Regions from separate parts of the Agrobacterium sp. ES01 genome, predicted to be linked through region 3. Evidence: predicted binding sites of a transcription regulator. Region 3 holds the regulator's gene; each other region holds the start of a gene.
What was found. Region 3 encodes LexA, which represses DNA repair genes until DNA is damaged. Its sites were predicted from a motif close to TGTTCNNNNTGTGTTCNG; they were not measured.

Region 1 (4,064 bases), 490 kb from region 3:
GAACAAAGCCGATGCCGATCAGCGTGCTGGCAAATAGCAGTCCGTAGAGGTTCTCGTGATAGACGGCGACAGCCATGACTGCCACGCCGACGGCGTTGATCAGCAAGCCTGACAGAACCGTGGGCACGGCACCCAGCCGCTGCGTCACCCGCCATGCCTGAAGGGACATGACGGTGAAGGCCGTGGAGGGCAGTATCGACCACAGGGCTGCCTCAAGCGGACTTTGCCCCAGCACCAATTGCAGGAACTGATTCTGATAGAGAAAGACGGCAAAGACGAAGCAGACGCCGAACAGGTTGACCATCAGGGAGGCTGTGAAGGCGGGCACTTTAAAAAGCTTGAGGTCGATCAGCGGATCGGCGAGGCGCAGCTGCCGCCGCAGGAAGAGTGTGCCGAGGAAAAGTCCAATGGCGATCGGCACCAGATGGTGGATGCGAAAGCCGTCCACAGCCATATGCTTGAGGCTGTAGATGACCGGCAGCACGGTTGCCAGCGAGAGGCCCACACTGAGGAGATCGAGCCTGCCGGATTGCTCGTTGCGAAATTCCGGCAACAGAAAAGGTGCAGACACGATCAGCGCTGCCATCACGGGCAGGTTGATCAGGAAAACAGAACCCCAGTCGAAGAACTGCAAGAGCATGCCGCCGATTAGTGGCCCGATCAGGCCGCCCAGCGCAAAGGCCGTCCCCCAGATGCCGATGGCGCGGTTGCGCTCGGCTTCCACCGAGAACATGTTGACGATCAGTGACAGGGTGGAGGGGGCAATGGTGGCACCGGCAATGCCGAGCAGCGCGCGGGCGACGATCAGCATGGACGGTGTTGGCGAAAATGCCGCCATCAGCGACGCCAGGCCAAAGGCGCCAGCGCCGATCATCAGGATTTTTCGTCTCCCGATGCGATCGCCCAGTGTGCCCATGGTGATGAGGAAACCGGCAACCATGAAGCCATAGATGTCGTTGATCCAAAGAAGTTCGGAGGCGCTCGGATGCAGATCGCGGGTAATGGCGGGAATGGCCAGAAAGAGCACCGACAAATCCATGGAGTAGATGAGGCACGCGACCGACAGCACAATTGCGCCGATCCATTCCTTGCGGCCAGCGGGTATGGGGGCGGTGTCCGTGATCGGCTGCATTATCGGGTTTCCAGAGGCAAAGGCGCCAAAATGGGTTGGCGCGGATGAATAGACAAATCTAAAGTATTGACGGGTGTTGGGCCACCGACGACTTATACGATGTCGATGCTGACACTTTCCGACAGCAATGGTGAAACGCGCGTGGTTTACCGCGAAAGGACGTAACGTTCCAATTTCGCCAAGGTCTGTTTTCCGCCCTCGACAGCGCCGAACTCGACCTTCGCAGCGCGGTCTTCTTTTGTCGGCAGAACCAGAACCAGCGATATGTGCGTTTTGCCGTTCACATCCTCGAATGTGATGACGCCGTTGAAGTGTGCCGGCTCGCCCATCTCGCCGCCGTGCTCATAAGCGATACGGGAAGGTCGGGATATTTCGGTGTAGCGGATCCAGTTTGGCCAGTCTTTTCCGTCCGGTCCATGCATGGTGTAACGCCACAATCCGCCGACGGAGAAGGTCATGTCATGCGTTTCGTTGATGAAGCCATCAGGTCCCCACCAAGCATCCAGATGTTTGGGGTCGGAAAAGGCTTCGAAGACTTTTTCGCGCGGTGCGGCGATGGTGCGTTCGACGCGGATGATACGGGCGGGATCGAGTTCGGCGCTCATCTCACTGGCACTTTCCACTGGTCAGAAGGGCCTCCAGCCGGTCCAGGTTCTGCTCGTTGGCGGCGTGAAGGAATTTTTGCAATTGCTCGTTCTCCTCTGTGCGGTCAAACAGCATGCGCCAGACAAGCGATGTGCCGTCCGGCGTGTCGCTGTAGGTCATTTCAAGCGTGAACACGTGGACCGGTTCGTGGTGACGGGCCACAATGCGTTCGCCCTCGATCACGTCTTCAAACGTCCAGCGGTTGTGAAAGTCGGCTCCATTGGAAGCCGTCATGGTCACACGCCAGGTGCCGCCCGCTTTGAGGTCAAAGGCAGAGATCCTATTGGTGAAACCATGCGGTCCCCACCATTGAGCAAGCCGTGCGGGATCGGCAAAAGCGGCAAACACAGTTTGTCTGTCGAAGGGATAGTGGCGCTCGTTGAGGATTTCGATCGTGTCGGTCATGATTGGCCTTCGTCTTTGGTGGCGTCATTTGTCTGAAGGTGGGTGAGGTAGGATTCCAGTCGGTCGAGACGCTGATCCCACAATTTCCTGTAGTCGGTCATCCAGCTATCAATGTCTTGAAGGGGTGCTGTCTCCAGGCGGCAGGGTCGCCATTGCGCCGTCCTGCTGCGCGAAATCAGGCGTGCCCGTTCAAGAACTTTCAGGTGTTTGGAAATCGACGGCAGGCTCATATCGAAGGGCTCGGCCAATTCACTGACCGTCGCTTCGCCCCTGGAGAGGCGAGAGAGGATTGCCCTGCGCGTTGGATCGGCCAGCGCGAAGAGGGTTTCGGAAAGCGCATCGGTCGCCATATTTGCCCATTCGGTTAAATAGCTTATTGGCTAAATACAATATGCCCCTGTTTCCGTCAAGATTACGGTAAAGCGATTGCGGCAGGTTGACGGAGATTGAGCGAACATATAGTGAACAAACCTATGAAGAAGTCGTTCTCTCACCGATTGGCAGTTCTGTCCGATGCCGCGAAATATGATGCGTCTTGCGCCTCGTCGGGCACAGAGAAACGGCATTCGGGTCCCGGCGGCGGACTTGGCTCGACTGAGGGCGCTGGCATTTGTCATGCCTATGCGCCGGACGGGCGCTGCATTTCGCTTTTGAAAATCCTGCTCACCAATTTCTGCATTTATGATTGTGCCTACTGCATCAATCGATCGTCCAGCAATGTTGAGCGGGCACGCTTCACGCCGGACGAAGTGGTCTGGCTGACAATCGAATTCTATCGCCGCAACTATATTGAAGGCTTGTTCCTGTCCTCCGGTATCATCCGCTCGTCGGACGATACGATGGGAGAAATGGTGCAAATCGCCCGGGATTTGCGACTGAAGCATAATTTCCGCGGATACATTCATCTGAAGACCATCCCTGAAGCGTCAGCGCACCTCATCGAGGAGGCGGGGCTTTATGCCGATCGCCTGTCGATCAATGTCGAACTGCCCACAGACCAGGGGCTTTCCCGCTATGCGCCGGAAAAGAAACCGCTGGGCATACGCCGCGCCATGGGGGATTTGCGGTTGAAGATCGAGGAGGCGAGCGAGCCAACGCTTCAGACAGGCAGACGCCGCAAGTTCGCACCCGCCGGCCAGAGCACGCAGATGATTGTTGGCGCCGACGGTGCGGACGATGCGACGATACTGGGCTCGAGCGCGCGACTTTACAGCAGCTATGGCCTGAAGCGTGTCTACTACTCAGCCTTCAGCCCGATCCCCGATGCGTCCAAGTCGCTTCCTCTGGTCAAGCCACCTTTGATCCGTGAACACCGGCTCTATCAGGCCGACTGGCTCTATCGCTTCTATGGCTTTTCGGTCGAGGAGATTACCTCGGGGCGAGAAGGCGGAATGCTGGATCTCGATCTCGATCCCAAACTCGCCTGGGCGCTCGGCCATCGCGACCGGTTTCCGGTTGACGTCAACCGGGCAGACCGCGAAGCCCTTTTGAGAGTGCCCGGCCTTGGACAGAAGGTGGTGAAATCCATTCTCTCGGCCCGACGCCAGCGGAGCCTCACGCTTGACGATTTGAAGCGGCTCGGTGCGTCTCCTAAAAAGATCCGGCCCTTCGTCGTGGCACAAGGATGGTCTCCGATCCGGCTGGCGGATCGCAGTGATCTTCGAAGCCTGTTTGCTCCGCAGCCGCAGCAACTGGCGCTGTTTTGATGCAGACCGTCACGCTGGACGGGCGCGGCGATTTCGAGGAATGGCGCGCAGCCGCTCGTCGGTTGCTCTCTGCCGGTGTTCGGCCGGAAGACGTTGTCTGGCAAATGCTTGGTTCTGACGATTCAGGGCTGTTTGGGGGCATTGACCATTCGTTCAAAGGGGAGGCGTTCGGAGGG
Region 2 (4,064 bases), 190 kb from region 3:
TTGGCAGGTTGAGCGCGCTTTTCAGACCGGAGGTGCGCGACCAGAAGGCCGGAAATTCCTCGCTGTCGAAGGTGACGACCGGCACGCCGCGCGTTTCCAGCACTTCCATGGTCTTGGGGATATCGAGAATGGCCTTGGGGCCAGCAGACACGACGATCACCGCTGTCTTGGCCAGCTCTTCCAGATCTGCAGAAATGTCGAAGCTTTCTTCGGCTCGGCGATGCACGCCGCCGATGCCGCCGGTGGCGAAAACCGAGATGCCGGCACGGGCCGCAGCGATCATGGTGGCGGCAACCGTGGTGGCGCCATTGCGGCGTTCGGCGATGGCAAACCCCAGGTCGGCGCGCGACAGCTTCATCACATCCTTCATCTGCGCCAGTGCTTCCAGCTGATCCGGCTCCAGACCGATATGCAGCACGCCATGGAGAACGGCGATGGTTGCCGGGACGGCACCTTCCTTGCGGATGATCTCTTCCACGCTGCGGGCCATGTCGAGATTGCCGGGATAGGGCATGCCATGGGTGATGATCGTCGATTCCAGGGCGACCAGAGGCGCGCCGCGGTCTTTGGCTGCTGCGACTTCGCGCGAATAGACGATAGGCAGGGGGGACGACATGGCTTGGGTCATTGCTCTCATTCCGTTTCGTATGCGCGCCGTCAGGCGCGACTTTTGGGCTTCATGACAGGTTTTCAGCTGGTGGCACAAGCTTCATATGCTGTTCGAGAACCGCTCGCGACAAATTTGCCGCCGTGGCATTGGTCGCCTGAAGGGTGATTGCGGCGCACGCGACGGCCTGGCGCAGCGCTTCGGCCAGCGGCTGGTGCGCAATGACCGCATCCAGAAAACCGGCTGTTGCAGCATCACCAGCGCCGGTGACATCGGCAACATGATCCAGCGGAGGTGGTGCAAGAAGGGCCGATTCATCGCCATTGAACGCGACAACCGGATCGCCACCATTTGTCACGATACCGGCTTTCAGGCCTTTGGCGCGCAAGAGTGCCGGCCATTCGGCCGTCGTGTCTGCGCGCCAGCCAGTCAGGGCGGTGGCCTCTGCCGTGTTCATGAACAGAAAGTCGAGTTGAGGTAGTATCGCGCTAAAGCGGACCACCTTGGCTGGAGAGATGGCGATTGCCGCCACGGGAATATTGCGATCGTTTGCTGCTTTGCAAATGGCAGCGAGCGTCTCCGCCGGGAGATTGGCGTCCGTCAGAATCAGATCTGTTTCATCAAGCGCATTTCTGACGGAGCTGACGCGCAGGCGGCGAGGCGTAAAAAGGCGGTAGAGGTCCATATCGGCCAGCGCTATCACCAGATTGCCATCGCGTTCGAGGATCGCGGTATAGCTCGGCGTGGCACGGTCTAGAAAGACAAAGGGGCGGTCGTCTATGCCGGCATCTATCGCTGCCTGAGCGACACTTTCGCCCGCAGCATCGCCACCCCTGGGCGTGATCAGGCGAACGGAATGGCCCAGTCTTGAGAGTGCACGCGCGGCATTGAAGGCGCCGCCGCCGGGCTCCGCCATCCAGCTGCCCGGATTGCTGGCGCCTGGGGTGGTCGCACCTGAAATGCGCCCCCGGCGGTCGATATGGGCACCACCCAGAACCAGTATCCGCGCTGTCATTTCAGTCTCCTCTCAGACCCGGTTCCGGGCGAATCGTATAGGTGCAGCTGCCTGGGTGACTAGTCTTCTTCGCCATGGTTTTCCCCATCCGATCTCGTTGAAAACATATATAGAACATGAGGTTAAAACATTCATGAAATCAATCTGTTGGCGAGGGCTTGTATTTGTGGAACAAAAAGAGTACAAACTCAGTCAGGACAGCTTCATTGCCTATGCGGCTTCAATAACCTAAAGGTGGATCTAATGGCACAAAATAGTTTGCGGCTCGTAGAGGACAAAACGGTGGATAAAAGCAAGGCATTGGAAGCGGCTCTTTCTCAGATTGAGCGTTCCTTCGGCAAGGGCTCGATCATGAAGCTCGGCTCGAACGAGAACGTGGTGGAGATCGAAACGATTTCGACTGGCTCGCTCGGCCTTGATATTGCTCTTGGCGTGGGTGGCCTGCCCAAGGGACGTATTATTGAAATTTACGGTCCGGAAAGCTCCGGTAAAACCACGCTGGCGCTGCAGACCATCGCTGAAGCGCAGAAGAAGGGCGGCATTTGCGCTTTCGTCGACGCCGAACATGCGCTTGATCCGGTCTATGCCCGCAAGCTTGGTGTCGATCTGCAGAACCTTCTGATTTCGCAGCCCGATACCGGTGAGCAGGCGCTTGAAATTACCGACACCCTTGTCCGCTCCGGCGCGATTGACGTTCTGGTCATCGACTCCGTTGCAGCGTTGACACCGAGAGCCGAAATCGAAGGCGAGATGGGCGACAGCCTTCCGGGCCTGCAGGCACGTCTGATGAGCCAGGCGCTGCGTAAGCTGACTGCCTCGATTTCCCGTTCGAATTGCATGGTGGTCTTTATCAACCAGATCCGTATGAAGATCGGTGTGATGTTTGGTTCGCCCGAGACCACGACGGGTGGTAATGCGCTCAAATTCTATGCCTCCGTGCGTCTCGATATTCGTCGTATTGGCGCAGTCAAGGATCGCGAAGAGGTTGTCGGCAACCAGACCCGCGTCAAGGTCGTCAAGAACAAGATGGCACCTCCCTTCAAACAGGTCGAATTCGACATCATGTATGGTGAGGGCGTATCCAAGACCGGCGAGTTGGTGGATCTGGGCGTGAAGGCAGGTATCGTCGAAAAGGCCGGTGCGTGGTTCTCCTATAACAGTCAGCGGCTGGGGCAGGGGCGTGAGAACGCCAAGAACTTCCTGCGCGACAATCCGGAGGTGGCACAGGAGATCGAGCTGTCGCTTCGCCAGAATGCAGGCCTGATCGCCGAGCGTTTTCTGGATAATGGCGGCCCCGGCAATGATGACGATGCCGAGGCCGTCAACGACGACTGATCCATCGCTAAATCATGTTATGACCGGTCATATATCGCAAGATGTATGGCCGGTTTTGCTTTGTCGGCTGGACAGTCTCGGTGGTGGGCGATAAAAGCCTTTGGTTTTCAGAGTATGAGCCAGCATATGGCAGCAGTGAAGGGCATGAAATGAGCGGCGTGAACGATATCCGGTCGACATTCCTCGACTATTTCAAGACGAACGGTCACGAGGTCGTGTCGTCTTCTCCGCTTGTGCCGCAAAATGACCCGACATTGATGTTTACCAATGCCGGCATGGTGCAGTTCAAGAACGTCTTCACCGGGCTTGAGCAGCGTCCCTATTCGACAGCGACCACGGCCCAGAAGGTGGTTCGCGCGGGTGGCAAGCATAACGATCTGGACAATGTCGGCTATACGGCACGTCACCACACCTTCTTCGAAATGCTCGGCAACTTTTCCTTTGGCGATTATTTCAAGGAGCGGGCGATCGAACTTGCCTGGAACCTGATCACCAAGGAATACGACCTGCCCAAGCATCGGCTGCTGGTGACCGTCTATTCGGAAGATGATGAAGCGGCGCTGCTGTGGAAGAAGATCGGCGGTTTTTCTGACGACAAGATCATTCGCATTCCGACCTCCGACAATTTCTGGACCATGGGCGATACCGGACCTTGCGGACCGTGTTCGGAAATCTTCTTCGATCAGGGCGAGAGCGTATTCGGCGGACCTCCGGGCAGTGCAGATGAAGATGGTGACCGGTTCCTGGAATTCTGGAACCTGGTGTTCATGCAGTTCGACCAGATCGATGCCCAGACGCGTCTGGATCTGCCCCGTCCTTCGATCGATACCGGCATGGGCCTGGAGCGCATGGCCGCGATCATGCAAGGGGTCACGTCGAACTACGAGACCGACCTGTTCCGCCGCCTGATCGGTGCCGTCGAAGAGGCCATCGGATCGCGCGCCGAAGGTCCGGCTGCGGCGAGCCATCGTGTCATCGCCGACCATATCCGCGCCACCGCATTCCTCATTGCCGATGGTGTTTTGCCGTCCAATGAAGGCCGTGGTTACGTTCTGCGCCGCATCATGCGCCGGGCGATGCGCCACGCCAAGTTGCTGGGTGCCCGCG
Region 3 (4,064 bases):
GCGGCAGACCGGAGGCTTCGGCAGCAGCCTTGGCAACGGCCAGAGACACACCGAGAACAGCATTTGCCCCGAGGCGCGCTTTGTTTGGCGTGCCGTCCAGCTCGATCATGATGTTGTCGATCTGGATCTGGTTTTCTGCATCCAGGCCGCCAATGGCATCGAAGATCTCGGTGTTGACGGCTTCGACGGCCTTTTCGACGCCCTTGCCAAGATAGCGCTTGCCACCATCGCGAAGCTCGACGGCTTCGTGCGCACCGGTCGAGGCACCCGACGGAACGGCTGCGCGGCCCATGCTGCCGTCTTCAAGAAAGACATCGACCTCTACAGTCGGATTGCCGCGGCTATCGAGAATTTCGCGGCCGATGATGTCGGTGATTGCAGTCATGGGGACCTCCCGGTTTCTGGGTGGGATTGAGGATGGGCCTGTATTAATCGAAGAAGAGAAAAATACAATGGCAAGAGTATGAAAGCTTGGTGTCGCCTGAAGCGAGACAAGCCGAGGTCATCGACAGTGCCTTCGCCTCAGTGTCGAAACTTCGCAGCCTCACCCCTTGGTGATTGCGTCAAACGCCAGAAGGGTTTCCAGAAGCCGCGGCATGTCTTTCAGATGAACCATGTTCGGGCCGTCAGAAGGTGAGTTATCCGGATCCTGATGGGTTTCGATGAACAGCCCGCCAACGCCAACGGCAACGGCGGCACGCGCAAGCGTTTCAACGAATTCGCGCTGGCCACCGGTCGATCCACCCTGCCCGCCCGGTTGTTGCACGGAATGGGTCGCGTCAAACACCACCGGTGCCCCCATGGCCGCCATGATCGGCAAGGCGCGGAAATCAGACACCAGTGTATTGTATCCGAAGGATGCACCGCGCTCGCACAAGAGCACGTTCGGATTGCCGCTTTCGACGATCTTGGCGAGCACGTTCTTCATGTCCCAGGGCGCGAGGAACTGGCCTTTCTTGACGTTGATCGCACGACCAGTCTTGGCAGCAGCGACCAGCAGGTCGGTCTGGCGACTGAGGAAGGCCGGGATTTGCAACACGTCCACCACCGGCGCGACGATGGCACACTGTTCCTCGGTGTGAATGTCGGTCAGCACAGGAAAGCCGAATTCCTTTTTAAGGTCTGCAAACACCTCAAGTGCCTGCTCCAGCCCGATACCGCGTTTTCCAGACAGAGATGTCCGGTTGGCCTTGTCAAAGGAGGACTTGTAGACGAGGCCGATGCCGAGCGTGTCGCAGATTTCCTTGATCTCGCCAGCCATCATAAAGGCATGGTCGCGGCTCTCCATCTGGCAAGGGCCGGCGATCAACGAAAATCGCGCGCTATTGGAAAAGGTGACCTTGCTTGCGCCATCGCCAACGACCACGCTTGAATTTGGTGAAATGCTCATGCCTTGTCCTCGAATATGAATGTTACGCCTTGACCCGCCGATGGTGGAACCACAAGGCGACCCTCCCGGGCTTCGTGAGAAATGCCATTAGCGGCAAGAAGCGCACCTGTCACGCCAAGATCGCCCACGGCAAAGACTAATCCCGCGCCCTCGAGACCGGCGGTCCTGCTCATTACAGATAGACCATAGCTGCGGGTAAATCCGTCCGGCGTCATCACTTCTATCTGAGTGCCGCCGGCAGCGAATTCCAGTCTGCCGCCACGGGTTGCTGAAGCATGCGTCTGCAACACAGCATCGATATAACCCTCAAATATTGAGGGGTCTTCCGCCGTCAAGATCACGCCACTCACACGCACTGCGCCATTGTCGTGTCGCGCCAGCGCCTCCTTGTCGACGGCCAGCGGCAACAGTCGCTCACAGGCAAACAGCAGCAGGTCAGGCGCTTGTTCATCCCTGGCGAAAGCCAGCTTGAAACCGGCTTTCGCCTCGCTTCCATCGGCCGCTTGAACAGGTCGCTCGAAAGACAGCATCTTGCCGGCAGACCGTCCCTCTGCCTCGAACCTTGCGTGATCCGCATCCGCGTCGCGGCTCTCGGCAATAATGGCCGACAGCCCCTCGCCACGATCTGCCCGAAACGCTTCATGGCGCGCCACAAACACATTGCCCTGCCGTATCGCGTCGTGGCATTTCTCAGGATCGGCAACACCCAGAGGCTCCAGATATCCGCCTTCGGAAAAATAAACACAGGCATTTTCGGTGCCGAATGGATGGAGCGCATCGGCTGCGAAAGTAAAACCGAGCGCCGTCAACCGGTTGCGTGCGACCCCAAGCGCGCCGACAGGCAGGACAATATGATCGAGCGCGCGGGCCGGCGAAACAGACGATGAATCCATAAACGGTTCCTCAGCATAAAAACGCGTCGGTTGTGCGCCATCGCAGGCTCAAACACAAGACATCGCAATTTATCGAGCATTGTAGCCCTGATGCGCACGCGCCGACCCATCAATTCCATTGTTGCCAGCCTCACAAAAATTTAGTCACTTGCAGAACACAACTGGAACAGATAGTGTATGTTCTGGATTTGTTTCATCAAAGGGAATCGCAATGCTGACCCGCAAACAACAGGAATTGTTGCTCTTCATTCACGAAAGAATGAAGGAGTCCGGCGTGCCGCCATCCTTTGATGAAATGAAAGATGCACTGGATCTGGCCTCCAAATCCGGCATCCATCGTCTGATCACAGCGCTGGAGGAGCGCGGTTTCATTCGCCGGCTACCCAACAGGGCAAGAGCACTGGAAGTGATCAAGCTTCCCGAAGCCTATTCACCCAGCATGCAGCCACGTCGCGGCGGTTTCTCGCCCAGCGTCATTGAAGGCAGCCGCGGCAAGACGCCACCGCCGATGCTGCGCCAGCCGAGCGAAGACAACAACAATACGGTTTCCGTTCCGGTAATGGGCCGCATTGCCGCCGGTGTGCCAATCTCTGCCATTCAGAACAACACTCATGAAATCAGCATTCCCGCCGAAATGGTCAGCAGCGGCGAGCATTATGCGCTTGAGGTCAAGGGTGACTCGATGATCGAGGCCGGCATCCTTGACGGCGACACCGTGATCATCCGCAACGGCTCGACCGCCAGTCCGGGCGATATCATCGTGGCGCTGGTCGATGACGAGGAAGCAACCCTGAAGCGCTTCCGTCGCAAGGGTGCGTCGATTGCTCTGGAAGCGGCCAATCCGGCTTACGAAACACGGATCTTTGGGCCTGACAGGGTCAAGGTTCAGGGTAAGCTGGTCGGCCTGATCCGCCGCTACCACTGAGGTCGGTGAGCACGGTCTCCACGAGTTTCATATCATAGCGACCGCTGCGCCAATCATATCTGCGATGCAGGCTCCAAGGCCTTGCACGGCCGGAAAAAGCAGAGCGCAAAGCGATTGCCCCGTTGCTGTGTGGGCCCAGCCATATTTCCAAAGAGCCCGTTTTGCGAAGTGTATCGGGCGTGATCAATCTCGCGCCCGAGCGGCAATGGTCATAGCCAAGCCGTCGCGCAGAAATAACAATATCACCGAGATCGCAGGCCAGGCCTGAAAGCCGTGGCTCCTCAAGTGTGACCACCCGCCATCCCCCGCTGATACGGGCAACGCACCAGACCTTGTTCAGGCAGCTGAACTGGCCGTCGACCGACATGTCCAACATATGCGCGAGTTTCGCGCTGGCGTAGCGTATCGCATTTTCCGAAAGCACGGGAAAGCGGCGACCACCATCAGGGGTCGTGATGTCCCGCGGCGCAATCGCCTCGGCAAGCAAGGCATCCTCTTCGAAAGCAGGTTTTTGATGGCTGTGGCGCTGCAAACCGTTCTGCCATTGGGTAAATATGAAGCCCGGCGGTCGGGCGCTCGTAGTGGCGATCACGTCCGCATTGTCGACCCCATTGCCGATCAACCCAACCAGACGACCGTCCTCATAGATCAGCAGATCGGCAGTCCTGTCTTTAGGAAGCGCCAATCCGGTGATCAGACCACCTGCGAGGATGGCGGTGCCAATATGCCTGATGCGACTTCGAAGCAGTGCCAGTATCAGCATGCCCGTAACCGCTAACGGCAAAACCCAACGGGCCAGTCGCGCGCTACCGACATCGCCACCCCATTCGGCGACAGTATGGGCGATCGCGATGAC

Region 1: ACQQ2Q_RS11815 (putative DNA modification/repair radical SAM protein) is a predicted target of LexA. The motif match lies at 2,633-2,650, and genes of this name have one in related genera.
Region 2: recA (recombinase RecA) is a predicted target of LexA. The motif match lies at 1,722-1,739, and genes of this name have one in related genera.

The regions. Positions count from the first base shown of each region.
Region 1 covers NZ_JBNQTH010000003.1:541,277-545,340, reverse strand. The annotation lists gene ACQQ2Q_RS11835 (MFS transporter) at 1-1,132, opposite strand, end outside; gene ACQQ2Q_RS11830 (SRPBCC family protein) at 1,279-1,737, opposite strand; gene ACQQ2Q_RS11825 (SRPBCC domain-containing protein) at 1,739-2,182, opposite strand; gene ACQQ2Q_RS11820 (ArsR/SmtB family transcription factor) at 2,179-2,532, opposite strand; gene ACQQ2Q_RS11815 (putative DNA modification/repair radical SAM protein) at 2,656-3,888, shown strand; gene ACQQ2Q_RS11810 (UdgX family uracil-DNA binding protein) at 3,888-4,064, shown strand, end outside.
Region 2 covers NZ_JBNQTH010000003.1:242,219-246,282, reverse strand. The annotation lists gene ACQQ2Q_RS10505 (pseudouridine-5'-phosphate glycosidase) at 1-628, opposite strand, end outside; gene ACQQ2Q_RS10500 (carbohydrate kinase family protein) at 678-1,622, opposite strand; gene recA (recombinase RecA) at 1,866-2,957, shown strand; gene alaS (alanine--tRNA ligase) at 3,107-4,064, shown strand, end outside.
Region 3 covers NZ_JBNQTH010000003.1:48,225-52,288, forward strand. The annotation lists gene eno (phosphopyruvate hydratase) at 1-385, opposite strand, end outside; gene kdsA (3-deoxy-8-phosphooctulonate synthase) at 545-1,390, opposite strand; gene ACQQ2Q_RS09530 (VOC family protein) at 1,387-2,283, opposite strand; gene lexA (transcriptional repressor LexA) at 2,495-3,208, shown strand; gene ACQQ2Q_RS09540 (ComEC/Rec2 family competence protein) at 3,162-4,064, opposite strand, start outside.